Methylibium petroleiphilum PM1: one gene and its partner. The protein of the gene in region 1 interacts with the protein of each later gene in a pairwise test. Links are inferred from orthologs where the notes say so. Each region holds a gene or a part of one and is shown on either strand. Other genes may lie near its edges. The genes, in order: MPE_RS16165 and MPE_RS02285.

Region 1 (6,987 bases):
GCGATCGGCAGTTCCCTGGGCGGCTTCTATGCCACCGTGCTGGCCGAGCAGCGCGGTTGCCGCGCGGTCGTGCTCAATCCGGCCGTCGACCCGGCCGACACGCTGGCCGGCCAGATCGGCGAGCAGACCGGCTGGCACGACCCGGCCCTGCGCTTCGAGTTCACCGCGGCCCACGTCGAGGAGCTGCGGGTGATGCGGCCGCCGCGCCTGCGCGATCCGGCGCGCTACCTCGCCGTCATCGCGAAGGGCGACGAGGTGCTCGACTGGCGCGACATGACGGCCCGCTACGCCGGCGCCCGCATCAAGCTGCTGGAGGGCGGCGACCACGCGCTGAGCGACTTCGACGACCACCTCCCGGATCTGTTGGGCTTTCTCGACCTGGGCTGACCGCGCATTGGCGGATGGGACAATCCGCCCCGATATGTCCGATACCTACGCCCTGTTCGAAGAAGCCGGCAAGTTCCTCGCCGGCCGTGTGATGTCCGAGGCCGAGAGCTCGCTGCAGGTGGAGCTCGATTCCGGCAAGCGCGTCAAGGTCAAGAGCGCCAACGCGCTGCTGCGTTTTGCGAAACCTGCGCCAGCCGAGCTGCTGGCGCAGGCGCACAGCCTGTCGGGCGAGATCGACCTCGACCTGATCTGGGAGGTCGCGCCGGACGAGGAGTTCGGCTTCGACGACATTGCTCGCGAGTACTTCAATGCCCAGCCCGACGCACCGCAGCGCGCGGCCACGCTGTTGCGGTTGTTCGATGCGCCGCACTACTTCCACCGGCGCGGCAAGGGACGCTTCCGCAAGGCGCCGGAAGACATCCTGAAGCAGGCCCTGGTGGCGATCGAGCGCAAGGCGCAGCAGGCCGCGCAGATCGAGTCCTGGGCGGTCAAGCTGGCCGGCGGCCACTGCCCGGCGCCGATCTCCGAGCAGCTCTACCGCATCCTGTTCAAGCCCGACAAGAACGGCCCCGAGTACAAGGCCGTGGTCGAGGCCGCGAAGCGTTCGCACAAGGCGCCGCTCGACCTGCTGAAGGACGCCGGCGCGATCACGAGCCCCTACCAGTTCCACTGGAAGCGCTTCCTGTTCGAGTTCTTCCCCAAGGGCACGGCCTTCCCGCCGCTGCAGGCGCCGCCGATCAAGAACGATCTGCCGCTGGCCGCGGTGCAGGCTTTCTCGATCGACGATTCGAGCACCACCGAGATCGACGATGCGCTGTCGGTGCAGGGGCTGGGCAGCGACACCATCGTGTTCGGCGTGCACATCGCCGCGCCGGGCCTGGCCATCCAGCCGGGTTCGGCCGTCGACCAGGTGGCACGCACGCGCTGGTCCACCGTCTACATGCCGGGCCACAAGCTGACCATGCTGCCCGATGAGGTGGTGCAGAGCTACACGCTGCTCGAAGGGCGCGACTGCCCGGCGGTGTCGGTGTACTTCAGTCTCGACGCGGCGTCGCTGACCGTGAAGGCGGTGGAAACGAAGCTCGAACAGGTGCACATTGCCGCGAACCTGCGCCACGACCAGCTCGACGCGGTGGTCACCGAAGCCTCGCTGGCCGGCGAGGCGCCGGCCGGCTACGCCTTCGCGCCCGAGCTCGCGTTCGCTTTCCGCCTGGCCCGGCATCTGAAGGCGCAGCGCGAGCTGGTGCGCGGCAAGCCCGAGAACTTCAACCGGCCGGACTACAACTTCAGGCTCGACGGAGGAGACGCCGGCGAGCCCGACGGCAGCGAGACGGTCGTCATCACCGAACGCAAACGCGGTTCGCCGCTGGACCTGATCGTCGCCGAGGCGATGATCCTCGCCAACAGCCACTGGGGCGGCTGGATCGCCGAATGTGGCGTGCCCGGCATCTACCGCAGCCAGGCCAGCATGGCGCCGGGCATCAAGGTGCGCATGGGCACCAAGCCGGCGCCGCATGCCGGCATGGGCGTCAAGCAGTACACCTGGGCCACTTCCCCGTTGCGGCGCTACGTGGACCTGGTCAACCAGTGGCAGATCATTGCCTGCGCGCGGCACGGCCGCACCGCGGCGCTGGCCGCACCGTTCAAGCCCAAGGACGCCGAGCTGTTCTCGGTCATCTCGGGCTTCGACGCCGCGTACACGGCCTACAACCAGTTCCAGAACGGGCTGGAACGCTACTGGACGATGCGTCACCTCGAGCAGGCGGGCCTGACCGAGCTGGAGGCCGCGGTGATGAAGGACGGGCTGGTCCGCGCCGACACGCTGCCGCTGGTGTTCCGGGCCCTCGGCTGCGAGTCGCTGCCGCGCGGAGCGCGGGTGCGCGTGCGCATCACAGGGGCCGACCTGCTCACGCTGGAGTTGCACGCCAGCCTCGTCGCCCGGCTCGACGATCCGGCGACGCCGGCCGACGATGCGCCGGTCGATGCCGAGGAGGCCGACGAAGCGGCCGAGGCCGCCGCGCCGCTCGCGCTGGCGATCGACCTGCAGGATGGCGACAATGCCGCCGACCCGGCCCCCTCCGGCGCCGCCTAGGATGCCCGACGCATGAAGCTGATTCCGCAACGCTGGGCAGAGCGCCTCCGGCGACTCACCGCACTGCACGTCGCGCTGCTGATCTCCTTCGGTGTTCACGCGGTGCTGCTGACGGTGCGCTTCGTCGATCCGGAAGGCTTCAACCGCGTGTTCAAGGACACGCCGCTCGAGGTCATCCTGGTCAACGCGCGCTCGACCGAGCCGCCGCTGAAGGCGCAGGCGATCGCACAGGCCGCGCTGGCGGGCGGCGGCGAGGCCCAGGCCGGCCGCGCCACCTCGCCGCTGCCACCGTCCGCCCTGACCGAGGTCGGCGATTCGCTGGAAGACGCGCGCCAGCAGATCCAGTCGCTGCAGGAGCAGCAGATGCAGCTGCTGGCGCAGATCCGCCGCGAGCTGGCGCGCCTGCCGCCGCCCGACCCGCAACGCGACGAGGGGAGCCCGGACGCCCGCGCCCAGGCCGAACAGCGCCAGCAGATGCTGCAGATGCTGGCCGAGATCGAGAAGCGCATCAACGACGCCAATGCCCGTCCGAAGAAGCGCTACGTGAGCCCGTCGACCAGCGAGGCGGTGTACGCCGTCTACTACGACGTGCTGCGCCGCAAGATCGAGGAACGCGGCACCCTGAACTTCCCCGAGGACAAGGGCCGCAAGCTCTACGGCGAGCTGACGATGATCGTCACCGTCGACGCGCTCGGCCAGGTGCTCGACACGGAGATCGTCCAGAGCTCGGGCCAGCGCACGCTCGATCGTCGCGCTCAGGCCATCGTGCGCGCGGCATCGCCGTTCGGCCCCTTCACCGACGCGATGCGCAAGCAGGCCGACCAGATCGTCGTCGTGTCGCGCTTCCGCTTCACGCGAGACGAGGGCTTCGAGACGCGGCTCCTGCAGTCGTCGCCGCAATGAAGGACCGCGCGGACGCCGCGGCCCGCGATCGCTACGCGGTCGCCGGCCACCCGGTCGAGCACAGCCGCTCACCGTTCATTCATGCGCGATTCGCCGCGCTGACGGGAGAGCCGATCGACTACGGCCGGCTGCCTTGCCCGCTCGATGGCTTCGCCGCCACCGTGAGCGCCTTTGCGGCATCGACCGGCACCGGGCTCGGGCCGGCGCGCGGCTGCAACGTCACGGTGCCATTCAAGTTCGAGGCCGTCGCGCTCGCCGCGCAGCTCACACCGCGCGCCGCACTGGCCCAGGCGGCCAACACCCTGCGCTTCGATGCCGAAGGCTGGCAGGCCGACAACACCGACGGCGCCGGGCTGGTGCGCGACATCACGGTCCATGCCGGCGTTGCGTTGCAAGGCGCCACACTGCTGCTGGTCGGCGCCGGCGGCGCGGCGGCCGGCGTGCTGGGGCCGCTCCTCGAGACCGGGCCGCAACGGCTGGTGCTGGCGAATCGCTCGCCCGACAGGGCCCGCACGCTGGTCGAGCGCCATGCGGCGCTGGCGGCGCTGCATGGCGTGACGCTCGAGGCGGCCGCGCTGGACGACTGCGGCGACGGCTACGACATCGTCGTCAACGCCACCGCCGCCAGCCTCGCCGGGGCCACGGTGCCGGTCACCGCGCGCGTGCTGCGCCCCGGCGCACTGGCCCTGGACATGATGTACGGGCCCGCAGCGCAGGGCTTTCTGCGCTGGGCGGCGGCGCACGGCGCACACGGCCGTGACGGCCTGGGCATGCTGGTCGAGCAGGCAGCAGAGTCGTTCTGGTTCTGGCGCGGCGTGCGCCCGCCGACGCCGGCCGTGCTGGCCGAATTGCGTGCCGTCATCGAAGGGGCCGACACATGAAGCGCCTGGTCCGCTGGCTGGTGCTGCTGGCCCTCAGCGCCATCGCCTTGCAAGGGGTGTTCGTGCTCCGCATCGCGATGATGCGTTTCGTCGATCCCGAGTCCACCACCTTCCAGCGCAGCGAGATCTGGCGCCTGGCGACCGAGCGCCACGAGGTCCTGTGGTCTCAGCGCTGGCAACCCTACGAGCGCATCGCCGCAACACTCAAGCGGGCGGTGATCGCGTCGGAAGACGCCAGCTTCACCGACCACGGCGGCGTGGACTGGGAAGCGATCGAGAAGGCCTGGGAGCGCAACCAGCGCGCCGAGGCACGCGCCGAGAAGCTGCAGGCACAGCTCGAGAGCCAGCAGCAGCGGCGGGCGGCCAACGCCCGGTCGGCGCCGCCCCGCCCGGCCCCGGTGGCGAAGATCGTCGGCGGCTCGACCATCAGCCAACAGCTTGCGAAGAACCTGTTCCTGTCGGGCGAGCGCAGCCTTGCCCGCAAGGGGCAGGAATTCGTCATCACCTTCATGCTCGAGGCGCTGCTCGACAAGGAACGCATCCTGGCGATCTACCTGAACAACGTCGAGTGGGGCGAAGGTGTGTTCGGCGCGCAGGCTGCGTCCCGCCACTATTTCCGCGTCGATGCCGGCCAGCTGAGCGCGATGCAGGCAGCTCGCCTGGCCGTGATGCTGCCGGCCCCCAAGCGCTTCGAGAAGCGCCCCGGCTCGGCCTATGTCAGCGGTCGCGCTGCGACCATCGTGTCGCGCATGTCGGCGGTCGAACTGCCCTGAACCGGGACCCCGGCTCTCCGCTCCAACCCGTGCCATGCCCTCTTCCGCCCCGTCCGCGCTCAGTGCCGAGATCGCCGCGACCGCGGCCCGGCTCGTCGTCGAAGAAGGACTCGAATACGGGCCGGCCAAACAGCGGGCCCTGAAGCTGCTCGGCCACCGTGGCCTGCCGGCGCGAGACTTGCCCGACAACGACTTGCTTGAATACGAAGTCCGCACTTACATCGAACTGTTCTGCGCCGAGACCCAACCGCGCGAACTGGCGGCCCTGCGCGAAGTGGCACTGGGCTGGATGGAGCGGCTGGCCGAGTTCCGCCCGCACCTGAGCGGCGCGGTCTGGCGCGGCACCGCCACCCGGCTGAACGACGTGCACCTGCAGCTCTACTGCGACGATTCGAAGGCGGCCGAGATCGCGCTGCTCAATGCCGGCATCGGCTACGACGTCGGCAGCACCCGGAGCCCGAACGGGCGCACCATCGACGTACTGAGCCTGGCCCAGCCCTGCGCCACGTTGAATGAATCGGTCACGGTACATCTCAGCATCCTGGACCACAACGACCTCCGCGGCGCGCTCAAGCGCGACGCCCACGGCCGCAGTGCCCGCGGCGATGCCGCAGCACTGCGCCAATTGATGACGAAGGACGCCCGATGAATCCCCCCCCCATCGCTTCGGCACGCCGCCGCCGACTGGTCTTCGGCCTGGGAGCGGGGGCCGGCGTAGCCGCCGGGGTGTGGCTGGCGCTGCGGCAGCAGGCACCGGCGCTCGACCCGACCGTCACGGCGCTGTGGGCGTCGAGTTTCGACCGCCCCGAGGGCGGTACGCTGGCGATGCAGAGCCTGCGCGGCAAGCCGCTGCTGATCAATTTCTGGGCCACATGGTGCGCACCCTGCGTCCGAGAATTGCCGGAAATTGATCGCTTTCATCGTGATTTCCAGTCCAAAGGCTGGCAAGTTGTCGGCCTGGCCGTCGACGGGCCGACCCCGGTCCGCGAGTTCCTGGGTCGCCTGAAGCTGGGTTTTCCGATCGGGCTGGCCGGCTTCGAAGGCAGCGAACTGTCGCGCCAACTGGGCAACGAACAGGGCGGCCTGCCCTTCACCGTGGCCTTCGATGCGAGCGGCCGGCCGGTGCAGCGCAAGCTGGGCGAGACCCGCTACGAAGACCTCGCCGCCTGGGCGCGGGAGCTGGGCTGAGCACGCCCGCTTCGTGATCGACCATCGCCCCGTTTGCGCGTAAAGTCGCGGCTTCGCCGGGGGATCTGCCGGCATCGAACTCGCATCTGATGGAAATACTCGTCCTTCATGGACCCAATCTCAACCTGCTCGGCAGCCGCGAACCGGCGGTCTACGGCGCCACCACGCTGGCCGAGATCGACGCGGCCCTGCTGCGCCGCGCGGGCGAGGCCGGGTTCGGATTGGCGAGCTTCCAGAGCAACCACGAGGGCGCACTGGTCGATCGGGTACAGGAGGCGCGCAGCGACGGCACCCGCTTCATCCTGATCAACCCGGCCGCCTTCACGCACACCAGCGTCGCGTTGCGCGATGCGCTCGCCGCGGTGGCCCTGCCCTTCATCGAGGTGCACCTGTCGAACGTGCACCGCCGCGAGGCCTTCCGTCACCATTCCTATTTCTCGGAGTTGGCCGAAGGAGTGATCGTCGGTCTGGGCGCCAGCGGCTACCGCCTGGCGCTGGAGTTCGCGCTCGAACGGCTCGACGGCACACACAACTGAGCGGTGGCCCTGCCGCGGTACACCGCCGCGCAGGCCCGGTTTGAAGAAACCATAACGACATTCGTTGGAGAGAGAAATCCATGGACCTGCGCAAACTGAAGACGCTGATCGACCTGGTGTCGGAGTCCAACGTCTCCGAACTGGAGATCACCGAGGCCGACGGCAAGGTGCGCATCGTCAAGAGCGCGCCGGTGGCGACGGTTGTGGCCGCGCCGGTGGCGGCGCCC
Region 2 (4,841 bases), 2.9 Mb from region 1 along the record:
TGACGCAGCTCGAACAAGGCCTGGCGGCGGCACTCCAATGCCTGAAGCCGGGCGGCCGGCTGGTCGTGATCAGCTTCCACTCGCTCGAGGACCGCATCGTCAAGACCTTCATCGCGAGTCACAGCAAGGCGGTGGTCGACCGCCGGGCGCCGTTCGCGCCGCCGGCGCCGATGAGGCTGCGCGCGCTGGCGCGCCTGAAGCCCGGCGCCGACGAGGTGGCAGCCAATCCGCGCGCGCGCTCGGCCATCCTGCGCGTGGCCGAACGGACCGACGTGGGGATCGCCGCATGACACGCCTCAACATCGTGGTGCTGATCGCGCTGGTGTGCAGCTCGCTCTACCTCGTCAAGGTGTCCTACGAGTCGCGCCGTCTGTTCGCCGAACTCGATCGCGCGCAGGCCCAGGCGCTCAAGCTCGAGAGCGAGCACGACCGGCTGCTGGTCGATGCGCGTGCGCAGTCCACGCCGCTGCGTGTCGAGAAGGTCGCGCGCGAGCGACTCGGCATGCGCAGCGCCACACCGGCGGTCACCGAGTACGTGGTGGTGCCGGTGGCCGCTGCGCCGGCGCCTGATGTCGCGGAGCTGCGCCGATGAGCGCCTGGCGCGAATGGCTGGGCCGCCTCGGCCGGGGCGGTTCCCGCCGGCCCGGTGCACGCGCCGCCAGCGGTGCCGTGAGCGCGCGCAGCGTGCGCTACGCGAGCAGCCCGCTGCTGGCGTCGAAGACGCCGCCGTGGCGCTCCAAGTTCCTGGTCGCTCTGGTCGGTGCCGGCTTCCTGCTGCTGCTCGGCCGCGCGGTCTACGTGCAGGTGATCGGCACCGAGTTCTACCAGCAGCAGGGCGCGAGCCGCTACGCGCACAAGCTCGAGCTGCCGGCCAACCGCGGCCGCATCACCGACCGCGGTGGCGAACTGCTCGCCTCCAGCGTGGAGGCACCGACGCTGTGGGCCATCCCGCGCGACGTCACCGCCACCTCTGCCGAGAAGCGCCAGCTCGCCAGGCTGCTCGGCATGTCGGTCGGCGATCTGGAGAAGCGTCTGGCGGACAACCCGAACTTCGTCTACCTGCGCCGTCAGGTCGACGACTCGGTGGCGCTGCAGGTGCGCGCACTCAACCTCAAGGGCGTGCACCAGCTCACCGAGTACAAGCGGCGCTACCCGGCGGGCGAGGCGGCGGCCCACGTGGTGGGCTTCACCAACGTCGAGGACCGGGGGCAGGAGGGCATCGAACTCGCCTTCCAGTCCGACCTGGCCGGCCGCGACGGCAGTCGCCGCGTCATCAAGGACCGTCGCGGCCGCGTGGTCGAGGACATCGGCGAGCGCGTGCCACCGGTCGACGGTCGCGACATCGAGCTCGCGATCGACACCAAGGTGCAGTTCTTCGCCTACCAGCGCATCCGTGACGCGGTGGCCGAGCACAAGGCCAAGGCCGGCAGCGTGGTGGTGCTCGACGTGCAGAGCGGCGAGGTGCTGGCGCTGGCCAACTACCCGAGCTACACGCCGGGTGACCGCCGCAACCTCAGCGGAGCGCAGCTGCGCAACCGGGCGCTGACCGATACCTTCGAGCCCGGCTCGACCATGAAGCCCTTCATCATCGGCGAGGCACTGCAGGCCGGACGCGTGTCGCCCTCGACGGTGATCGACACCGCACCCGGCCGCATGAGCGTCACCGGCAGCACCATCAGCGACGCCCACCCGCACGGCGCGCTCACCGTCGAGCAGGTGATCCAGAAATCGAGCAACGTCGGCACCGTGAAGATCTCCCAGCTGCTCTCCGAGCGGGAGATGTGGGAGACCTTCAGCGCCATCGGCCTGGGCCAGAAGCCGCAGATCGACTTCCCCGGCGCCGTCACCGGCCGGCTGCGTCCCTACAAGACCTGGCGGCCGATCGAGAAGGCGACCATGAGCTACGGCTACGGCCTGTCGGCCAGCCTGTTCCAGCTCGCGCGCGCCTACACCGTGTTCGCGCGCGACGGGGAGCTCATCCCGGTCAGCATCACCCGCGCGCAGCAGCCCGGCGCCGGCGTGCGCGTGTTCTCGCCCGAGGTCGCGCGCGATGTGCGCCACATGCTGCAGATGGCGGCGGGCCCCGGCGGCACCGGCCCGAAGGCGCAGACCATCGGCTACTCGGTCGGCGGCAAGTCAGGCACCGCGCACAAGCAGGAAGGCAAGGGCTACGCCGACAAGAAGTACCGCGCCTGGTTCGTCGGCCTGGCGCCGATCGACAAGCCGCGCATCGTGGTCGCGGTGATGGTCGACGAGCCGAACGCCGGCAAGTACTTCGGCGGCGAGGTCGCCGCACCGGTGTTCAGCGAGGTGGTGCAGAAGACGCTGCATGCGATGGGTGTTTCGCCCGATCTCGACGTCAAGCCGCAGATCGTGGCGCGCCACGAGGACGCTGTGGAGGAGAGCTTCTGATGCTCACCGCGTTGCGTTCGCCCGCCGCCGCGGCCCGCTGGCTCCAGGAATGGACCACCGGCACGCTGCGCACCGACAGCCGCCTGGTGCAGCGCGGCGATGCCTTCATTGCCTGGCCCGGCCATGCCACCGATGGCCGCCGCTTCGTGAAGGCCGCGCTGGCCGCCGGTGCGGCGACCTGCCTGGTCGAGGCCGAGGGGGTGGACGCCCACGGCTTCGACGACGCACGCATCGGCGCGCTGCCCGGGCTCAAGGCCGCCACCGGTGCGATCGCCGACGCCTACTTCGGCCAGCCGTCGCAGCAGCTGCGGGTGGTGGCCACCACCGGCACCAACGGCAAGACCTCCACCGCGTGGTGGACCGCGCAGGCGCTGAGCCTGCTGGGCCGGCGCTGCGGCGTGGTCGGCACGCTCGGCATCGGCGAGCCGCCGCTGCCCGGCCGCGAGACGCACATCGACTTCACCGGCCTCACCACGCCCGACCCGGTCACGCTGCACGGCGGGCTGCGCCGCATGGCCGACGCCGGCTTCGAGGCCTGCGCGATCGAGGCCTCGTCGATCGGCATCGTCGAGCACCGGCTCGCGGCACTGCGCATCGAAGTGGCGCTGTTCACCAACTTCACCCGCGACCACCTCGACTACCACGGCAGCATGGACGCCTACTGGGCCGCCAAGCGCGTGCTGTTCGGCTGGCCCGGGCTGAAGGCCGCTGCGGTCAACCTCGACGATGCCCAGGGCGCCGAACTGGCACGCAGCCTGGCCGGGCACGTGCCCGAACTCTGGACCTATTCGCTCGAGCGCGACGACGTGCGGCTGCGCGCGCGCGACCTCGGCTATGTCGACGGCGGGCTCGCGTTCACGCTCTACGAGGGCGGCACTGCCCTGCCGGTGCGCAGCCGCCTGATCGGCGACTACAACGCCGCCAACCTGCTGGCCGTGATCGGCGGCCTGCGCGCGCTGGGCGTGCCGCTGGCCGACGCGGTGCGCGTGGTGCCGCAGCTCACGCCGGTGCCGGGCCGCATGCAGAAGGTGGACGGCGACGCGGGCGTCGCCCCGCAGCCGGAGGTGGTGGTCGACTACGCGCACACCCCCGACGCGCTGGAGAAGGCGCTCGGTGCGCTGCGTCCGCTGGCCGCGGCGCGCGGCGGCCGGTTGCTGTGCGTGTTCGGCTGCGGCGGCAACCGCGACGCCAGCAAGCGCCCGCTGATGGCCGCGGTCGCCGAGCGACTGGCCGACCGCGTGATCGCGACCAGCGACAACCCGCGCGACGAGGCGCCGGCGGCGATCCTGGTCGATGTCGCCGCAGGCTTCGCGGCGCCGGCCGCCGTCGAGATGATCGAAGACCGCCGCGCGGCGATCGCCCGCGCGATCGGCAGCGCCGAGGCCCGCGACGTGCTGCTGATCGCCGGCAAGGGCCACGAGGACTACCAGGAGATCGCCGGCGTCAAGCAGCCGTTCTCCGATGTGGCCGAGGCGCGGCAGGCGCTGGCGGCGCGCGGGTTGGCGTCATGAGCGTGATGATGGACTTGCGGTTGGCGCATGCGCTGCTGCCGGGCTCGACGCTCGTCGGCGACCCGGCCACGCCGCTGTTGCGCGTGCACAGCGATACCCGCACGCTGCGCGCCGGTGACCTGTTCGTTGCGCTCAAGGGCGAGCGCTTCGACGCGCACGACTTCCTGCCGCAGGCGCGTGCCGCCGGCGCAGTGGCGGCGATCGCCGAGCACGGCCTCGCCGAGGCCGGCCTGGCCGGGCTGCACGTGGCCGACAGCCGCGCCGCGCTCGGCACGCTGGGCGCGAACTGGCGCGCCCGCATGAGCCTGCCGCTGATCGCTGTGACCGGCAGCAACGGCAAGACCACCGTCACGCAGATGATCGCGAGCATCCTGCGCGCCTGGGTCGGCGACGCGGCATTCGCGACCGAGGGCAACTTCAACAACGACATCGGCGTGCCGCTCACGCTGCTGCGGTTGCGCCAGGACGCCGACACCTGGCACCGCGCGGCGGTCGTCGAGCTGGGCATGAACCACGTCGGCGAGATCGCCCAGCTCGCGCGCATGGCCGCGCCGACGGTCGCGCTGGTCAACAACGCCCAGCGCGAGCACCAGGAATTCATGGCCAGCGTCGAGGCGGTGGCCCGCGAGAACGGCGCGGTGATCGAGGTGCTGGGTGCCAACGGCACGGCGGTCTTCCCGTCCGACGACGCGCATGCCGCGGTATGGCAGGCGCTGGCCGGCACGCGGCCGACGTTGACGTTCTCGCTCGAAGGTCCGTCCGACTTGGTGGCCGAGGCGGTGTGGAGCGGCGACCATTGGGCGGCGGTGCTGCACACGCCGGCCGGCGCCACCGCGATCCGCCTGCGCGTGGCCGGCTGGCACAACGTGAAGAACGCGCTCGCCGCGACCGCCTGCGCCCTGGCGGCGGGCTGCCCGC

Evidence for each region.
Region 2: the proteins of MPE_RS16165 (region 1) and MPE_RS02285 interact in binary tests that used the Escherichia coli proteins (3 or more experiments, as listed by UniProt). The link is inferred for Methylibium petroleiphilum PM1 from one-to-one orthologs.

Annotation. Positions count from the first base shown.
Region 1 is NC_008825.1:3,401,879-3,408,865, forward strand. Bases 3,149-6,147 are described here. They hold MPE_RS16165 (transglycosylase domain-containing protein), read left to right. Parts: upstream 3,149-4,259; coding sequence 4,260-5,036; downstream 5,037-6,147. Other genes in these bases: MPE_RS16155 (energy transducer TonB), read left to right, coding at 3,149-3,382; aroE (shikimate dehydrogenase), read left to right, coding at 3,379-4,263; MPE_RS16170 (hypothetical protein), read left to right, coding at 5,071-5,685; MPE_RS16175 (TlpA family protein disulfide reductase), read left to right, coding at 5,682-6,147. Outside these bases: MPE_RS16145 (YqiA/YcfP family alpha/beta fold hydrolase), read left to right, coding at 1-387; MPE_RS16150 (ribonuclease catalytic domain-containing protein), read left to right, coding at 422-2,479; more of MPE_RS16155, read left to right, coding at 2,492-3,148; more of MPE_RS16175, read left to right, coding at 6,148-6,224; aroQ (type II 3-dehydroquinate dehydratase), read left to right, coding at 6,311-6,760; accB (acetyl-CoA carboxylase biotin carboxyl carrier protein), read left to right, coding at 6,841-6,987. UniProt on the Escherichia coli protein: Peptidoglycan polymerase that catalyzes glycan chain elongation from lipid-linked precursors. May play a role in peptidoglycan assembly during cell division in collaboration with other cell division proteins.
Region 2 is NC_008825.1:492,633-497,473, forward strand. Bases 1-3,000 are described here. They hold MPE_RS02285 (peptidoglycan D,D-transpeptidase FtsI family protein), read left to right. Parts: upstream 1-588; coding sequence 589-2,412; downstream 2,413-3,000. Other genes in these bases: rsmH (16S rRNA (cytosine(1402)-N(4))-methyltransferase RsmH), read left to right, coding at 1-290; ftsL (cell division protein FtsL), read left to right, coding at 287-592; MPE_RS02290 (UDP-N-acetylmuramoyl-L-alanyl-D-glutamate--2,6-diaminopimelate ligase), read left to right, coding at 2,412-3,000. Outside these bases: more of MPE_RS02290, read left to right, coding at 3,001-3,923; MPE_RS02295 (UDP-N-acetylmuramoyl-tripeptide--D-alanyl-D-alanine ligase), read left to right, coding at 3,929-4,841. UniProt on the Escherichia coli protein: Essential cell division protein that catalyzes cross-linking of the peptidoglycan cell wall at the division septum. Required for localization of FtsN.